Regions from separate parts of the Paenibacillus sp. S-12 genome, predicted to be linked through region 2. Evidence: riboswitches for the same ligand, from Rfam matches in the RefSeq annotation. Region 2 holds a riboswitch; the other holds the start of a gene.
The links. Region 2 has a riboswitch for FMN ahead of NO352_RS08370 (DMT family transporter). Riboswitches for the same ligand answer to the same signal wherever they lie in the genome.
Positions count from the first base shown of each region.

Region 1: it holds a riboswitch for FMN, as region 2 does, so the genes downstream of both, ribD (bifunctional diaminohydroxyphosphoribosylaminopyrimidine deaminase/5-amino-6-(5-phosphoribosylamino)uracil reductase RibD) here and NO352_RS08370 (DMT family transporter) in region 2, are expected to answer to the same signal.

Region 1 is NZ_JASIUF010000013.1:74,604-78,023, forward strand. Features, by position in the region: gene ribE (riboflavin synthase) at 1-168, opposite strand, end outside; gene ribD (bifunctional diaminohydroxyphosphoribosylaminopyrimidine deaminase/5-amino-6-(5-phosphoribosylamino)uracil reductase RibD) at 149-1,315, opposite strand; FMN riboswitch at 1,631-1,790, opposite strand; gene NO352_RS12895 (peptidylprolyl isomerase) at 1,958-2,395, opposite strand; gene lysA (diaminopimelate decarboxylase) at 2,593-3,420, opposite strand, start outside.
Region 2 is NZ_JASIUF010000008.1:174,605-178,024, reverse strand. Features, by position in the region: partial or broken gene NO352_RS25085 (DUF3973 domain-containing protein) at 113-217, shown strand; gene ytaF (sporulation membrane protein YtaF) at 390-1,037, shown strand; gene NO352_RS08370 (DMT family transporter) at 1,165-2,085, opposite strand; FMN riboswitch at 2,186-2,364, opposite strand; gene NO352_RS08365 (GNAT family N-acetyltransferase) at 2,593-3,420, shown strand, end outside.

The sequences.
Region 1 (3,420 bases), on a different contig from region 2:
GACGCCATCATAAGATGTTGACGTTAGACATACTCCATTGACAGCGATGCTGTCCCCCAGCTTCATGCCATCCAGTACCTTAGACGCACGAATGTGAAGCACCATCGCTTCGCCCCGCTTCAAGACCGATTGCAGCCTTCCAACTTCCTCAACGAGCCCGGTGAACATCGTCGTCATCCTCCTTCATGCCATTTTTAGCTTGTTCTACTTGGCGCTTGCCGAACGGATACCCGCTAATGCACACATTATCTCCGAGCACCTCAACCTCCATATGCTGGAGATGGTATGCATCCTTCATCCGGCTCACCCCTCCGAACGCAAAGTTGCCTGGTGCTTGCTGACCGCCAACTATAAGAGGGGCGATAAACAATACGATCTTGTCAATCAACTTCTCCTTAAGCATGGCCCCATTTAGGCGTCCTCCCCCTTCGAGAAGTATCGAGCCAATATCATGTTGGCCACACCATTCCATCATCTGATGCAGATTAACCTGTTCACCTTCTCCACACGCGACCACGTCTACTCCACGAGACTCCAGCTCCCTCCGTTTTTGCTCGCTTGCCAGCGCAGTTGTAAATATACACGTGCGTACAGAACGATCCGTCACTACCTTGGCTTCCACTGGGATGCGTAGCTTGGAGTCTACGATTAAGCGAATCGGGCTAACCCCTGGCACAGTCAGCCGTGTCGTGAGTGAAGGATTATCGGCAAGCACTGTGCCAATGCCCACCATGATTGCTTGATGGCGGTGCCTCATCGTATGGACCACTTCACGGCATTGCTCATTCGAGATCCACTTGCTATCTCCTGAAGCCGTTGCAATTTTGCCGTCAAGCGTACTGGCTGTCTTGAGAGTAACAAACGGGAGACCGGTCGTTATATACTTAGCGAACATTTCAATGAGTGCTAGACCCTGTTCCCGAAGTACATCTACCGTTACCTCAATCCCATGTTGTTTCAGCAGTGCAATTCCTTTCCCAGCAACTGCCGGATTTGGATCGACACAAGCGATTACGACTCGAGCAACTCCAGATTCGATCAGCCTTAGACAGCAGGGCGGTGTTCGCCCATAGTGGCTGCATGGCTCAAGTGTGACATATGCAGTAGCACCTTGCGCAGCTTCCCCAGCCATCGCTAATGCATGAACTTCTGCATGGCCTTCACCGCGGCGCAGATGTGCACCAAGACCTACAACTCGTCCCTCCTTGACAATGACGCATCCAACAGCAGGATTTACATCCGTCTGTCCAAGCACACGCTCTGCCATATCTAAAGCAAGCTGCATGTACAGTTCATCATTGATGACAGTAGACATTGGCTGTCCTCCTTTCCACAAACGGATCAAGGCTAATGCAAAAAAGCCCTTCGGATCCTCCGAAGGGCATGATTGATTGAGCTTACAGGCATGTACTTTATTTCACAATACACTTTCATTTGCATACGCCAAAGACAACTGAGAACACGGATGTAATCAGTGATACATTTCCATTCAGCATATGTCAAATACGACGATACAACGATAGAAAACCTCGCGCTTCTTCCGCAGGTATCCCTCTCCAATTCGCCTGAAATGCCATGTAATTGTGAAAAAAAGAACTTTAAAGAACTAAAATCAAGTTCCTCTCTCCTGACGCCCCTTCTCCCATCCAGACTATACTGTCGGCCCTGGAGTTGCACCAGATCCACCGTGTGGACGAATCCACCCGGGTCACGGACTAAGAACGTCTTGCATACGCAAGTCTCCGTTCATCACCGCCGGTCGGGAATTTCACCCTGCCCTGAAGGTCTGTCATTTTGATTGCTATTCATTTGGTATAAATATATGCACTTAGAAGTGTACCACCTGTCTTAGCAAAATGCAACTTACGGCGCTTTACCGCTTTGCTTAAGCGAACAGTGAGCAGCAAAAAAGACGTGCATACAGCCCCGCCGTACACACGTCTCCTTTCATGCTCTTCTATTCTTCAACGATTGTTACTTGCTTCATTTTGTCGCCTTGCTTTACAGCATCCATAAGCTCCATGCCTTCAACCACTTTACCGAATACCGTATGAACGCCGTCCAAGTGAGGGAATGCGTCGTAAGTGATATAGAACTGGGAACCGCCTGTGTCCTTTCCAGCATGTGCCATTGCAAGCACACCGCGCTCATGCTTGTGCGGATTGCCTTTTGTTTCACATTTGATTGTGTAGCCTGGGCCGCCTGTACCTGTTCCGTGCGGGCATCCGCCTTGCGCTACGAAGCCAGGAATAACGCGGTGGAATGTCAAACCGTTATAGAACCCTTCGGTAGATAGCTTCTCAAAGTTTGCAACAGTACCAGGCGCATCTTGCTCATGAAGCAGAATTTTTACCGTACCGCCTTTTTCTAATTCAATCACTGCATATTTGCTCATATTTATTATCTCCTTCCATATGTACAATGCTCACGCTTGCTCATCCGATTATACGTTATTTTCAAGCAAAAAGAAAACACCCGATTTCTGTCTTATCGTTGTATACGACAATACAGGTACTCGGGTGTATGACTTCTACCTTATTCATTGTACATTCAACCGCATGCAAATTGCACATACAACCATGCAATGAAACGTTATTTCAGCATCGGCTCCTTGCTCATGCGTGCCGGAATGCAGTCATTGCGTACGATATCTTCATGCGTTTCACGGCGCACCACAATATCTGCTTCCCCATTGCAGACGAACACGACTGCAGGTCTTGGAATCCGATTATAGTTGCTTGCCATCGAATAGTTATAGGCACCTGTACAGGATACGGCAAGCAAATCGCCCTGCTGAACCGCAGGCAGCACAGTATCCCAAATCAGCATATCTCCGCTCTCACAGCATTTTCCTGCAATAGATACCGTTTCGGTGGACTCGCATGTTGCTCGATTGGCAAGCAGAGACTCATAACGCGACTCATACAATGCAGGACGAGGATTATCCGTCATGCCGCCGTCTACAGCGACAAATTTGCGCACACCAGGAATATCCTTCACGGAGCCGATAGTATATAAAGTTGTTCCCGCTTCTCCAACAATGCTGCGTCCTGGCTCAACCCAGATTTCAGGCAGGCTCTCCGCTACACCGGCAAAGTGCTGCTTCACCGCATCAGTAATTGCCTTCACATATTCACGGACATGTAAAGGCGTGTCGCCTTCCACGTAGCGAATACCAAACCCTCCGCCTAAGTTCACGACGCGGAATGTGATCGCAAGCTGCTCCATTACCCTACGTGCAAATTGCGCTACGCGCTCAACCGCCATTTGAAAGCCTTCTGTCTCAAAAATTTGAGAACCGATATGAGAGTGGATGCCAAGCAGCTCCAAGTGTGTCGCATCCGCTGCCTGGCGTACAGCATCGAGTGCAGTCCCATTCCCGATATCAAAGCCAAATTTAGAATCCGTCTGGCCAGTAGA
Region 2 (3,420 bases):
TTTCAACATTTCGATCGATACCTTATCACAACTCTCAACATCGTGACATATGATACCTCAACAGTGCTGCAAGCAGCACCGAACCATACCCACAATAAGGAGTTGAACAGCTATGTATTACTGCCTGAAATGTTCTCAAGTTCATTACGATGATGGCGCATCAGTAGTGTTTCGGAATGTGTTCTATGTGGATGAGATCACCAAACGCAAATTCCAGCTAGGAGAATGCCATTTGAAATCTCCGTTTCCCTACCCGGCAGGAAGTAAGTATCAGCAAGTATTCGTTCCTCCCAGAGAAACCGTGCTGCAGATGCTGCACGAATAAGAGGGACGTCAATCCATTACTCATCGTTTGAATAAGTACGAAAGTAACAAGGGAGAGGTTCAGCATGCAGTGGATTATGATCCTAGGATTAGCAGTCGCATCGAGTATAGATAACTTAGGAGTAGGAATTTCCTACGGCATTCGGAAAATAAAGATTGGAGCTTTATCTAATGCTTTTATTTCAATCATTTGCTTTATCTTTAGCATGGCAGGCCTTATGTTCGGCCAGTGGATATCTAAGGTACTGCCAGGTATATTACCAACTCTATTAGCGGCATTTATTTTGCTCGTGGTTGGCATGCGCATCGTCTTACTCACTTCTCATCATGGGAATACGAAGGAAGAAGCTACAGTAGTCCTGAAAGCAAGCGGTGGAGAAAATTCTGGTTATGCGTTGGAGCGCATGCTGCAGAAGCCCGAAGAAGCAGATAAGGATAAATCAGGAACGATTAATTTGTGGGAAGCAACTATTCTTGGTGTCGCGCTGTCTGCCAATGCGCTGACAAATGGTCTTAGTGCCGGACTAATAGGATTGTCTCCGCTTGCCATATCATTGACCGCAGCAATTGGGAGCTTCGTTACATTATGGGCTGGCGCATTGCTTGGTCATAAACTGGCCAATATTCGAATTGGACGGTACACAGTAGGACAGTTCAGCACTGTGCTTAGCGGCGTTATCATCATCCTGATCGCGATCAATTCTTTCTTCTGAAAACACAATAGAACCCATCTACAATGCGTTCAGGGGCATTGCAGATGGGTTCTATGTGATTACGTTTATGTTCAGAAGACAAATTCGCAGCGACAGCCGATCATATGCTGTGCCCCCTTATTGTCTGTCAATTTTGTCTTGATACGATATACAACGCGATCCAGATGAGAACGAAACCAGTAATTTGTGCACCCGTGACTACTTGATGGAACACAATCCAGTTCATTAGCATCCCTACCAATGGAAATGACAACTCCGCAAGTGTTGCGTAAGAAGCCTTTGTACTGGATAGACCGCGATAATAGAGCAAGAGACTTACTAGTCCTGGAAGCAGCGCCTGCAAGAAAATATAGAACGAAAGTGTTCCCCATTCTGAGGCTGCAAAATTCCAGCTTGGCGACTCGATTGAAGTTAACACAATAAGCAGCGGGAGCGCCATTACAAATCGAAGAGATGTAACGGTCTCATATTCCATCTTGTCGAGAAGCATTCGACCCATTACGGTAGAGCCGCCCCACAAGAATGCTGCCCCTAGTGCCAAAATACTGCTATAGCCAATCACTTCATTATAGTGCCCAATTGGCAAAGACCATCCAAAAGTCAATAAATAAGTACCGATAATGGCAAGCAGAAGCAAAAGAGAGAACCGACGCGGCAGCGTCTCCTTCAACAACAATCTTGCCAAAATGATCGCAAAGACCGGTTGAAGCTTTTGCAGCAGCAGTACGCCATTCGCATCACCGTGTGCAAATGCCTCTGTGAACATGATTGTGGCAATGACAGAGCCACCCCATGACAGGAACAACAGTGCGAGTACATGCTTCCATGTACAGTTGCGCAGTTCCTTCCGGTGAATCCATAATACCGGGATCGCATACAGTGCGAGCATAAGATGCTCAATCAATACGATCTGAGTAGAAGTCATCGACTCCATTACCCATACCCGGAACAGTGGGCCAATACCCCACAATGCCGCTCCCATCGCGACGAACCATACTCCTTTGCGGGAGCTGTTCATTCGTGTGTCGGCCTCGATACGATGTTCCATATTCAATAACCTCCGAGGTTGTTGAATATCGGATCTAGACATGCAGAAGAGACAAATTCGCATTAGACCTGTTGTATGCAGTTGTTCCAAACAACGTGTGCGAGATCTTCTTCCATCCGGACTATACCGTCGGCCTTGGCTTCTCACCAAGTCAGTCGCTGTTCTTCCGTTCTCCGCTTAACCGTTACAAACAACCAAATAAGCGAACAGCGAGTCGCGGGCTCGGGCAGCTACGCCCATACCGCCGGTCAGGAATTTCACCCTGCCCTGAAGATCCATATTCAAACTACATAGTAGCATGTTGTTTAATTATTCACATGCCCTGTCTACATTATATCGAGATTTTAAATTTGAGCAATACGATATATCTCATTTTCATGAAACTTTTCATTGTTTGCATATATATACCAAATTGAAATATATTTCTTTTCTCCATTGCATCCCTTTCCATTTCATTTACAATAGATCGTATACCGCAACCTAATCATCTTTCCAGGAGGGGGCATCATGTCAATCGTTCGTTTGAATAAGGAACAATTATGGGAAACCTTTTCATTGTCCGAATATGCTTTTCAATACAAAATAAAACAAGAAGAGCACAATGAACGTCTTCAAAACCTGGAGCAGCATGACGTATATGGCATATTCGATCAAGGTCGCCTCGCTGCAAAGCTCCATATCATTCCTTTTGAAATCTATCTAGGACAAATGAAGCTGAAAATGGGCGGCATTGCCGGAGTGGCGACCTATCCCGAATATCGGCGCAAAGGCTACGCAAAGGAACTGCTGCTTTATTCTTTACAAGTGATGAGAGATGCAGGAACGTCCCTATCCATGCTCAATCCCTTTTCCTTCCCTTTCTATCGCAAATTAGGTTGGGAGGCTTGCAGCGATCGGATGACATGCCAATTTACACACCATGAATTGATTCCATTCCAGCATGAGCCGAGTGGTGTGGTTCGCCGCTTTTACAAGGAGACACATTCTCCGGATATCGAAGACGTATATGAAGCATGGTCTTTCCGGCATGCTGGCATGCTCGTGCGAGATAGAAAATGGTGGCTTGACTTGTATGATAATCATACTGCGGCAGTATATTATGACGAACATTCGCAACCTCAAGGATATATGTTGTACACGATGAACAACTCTGTGATGCAAGTAAGGGAATTCATGTGCATTACACCAGAATCCAGAATCGGATTGTGGAATTATATTTGCCAGCACGATTCCATGGCAAAACAAGTAGAGATGCGCCTTAACCAGGATGAACGGCTTCTGTTTGCCCTTGACAATCCACGAATTCCACGTACGCTGCATCCGAACTTCATGGCA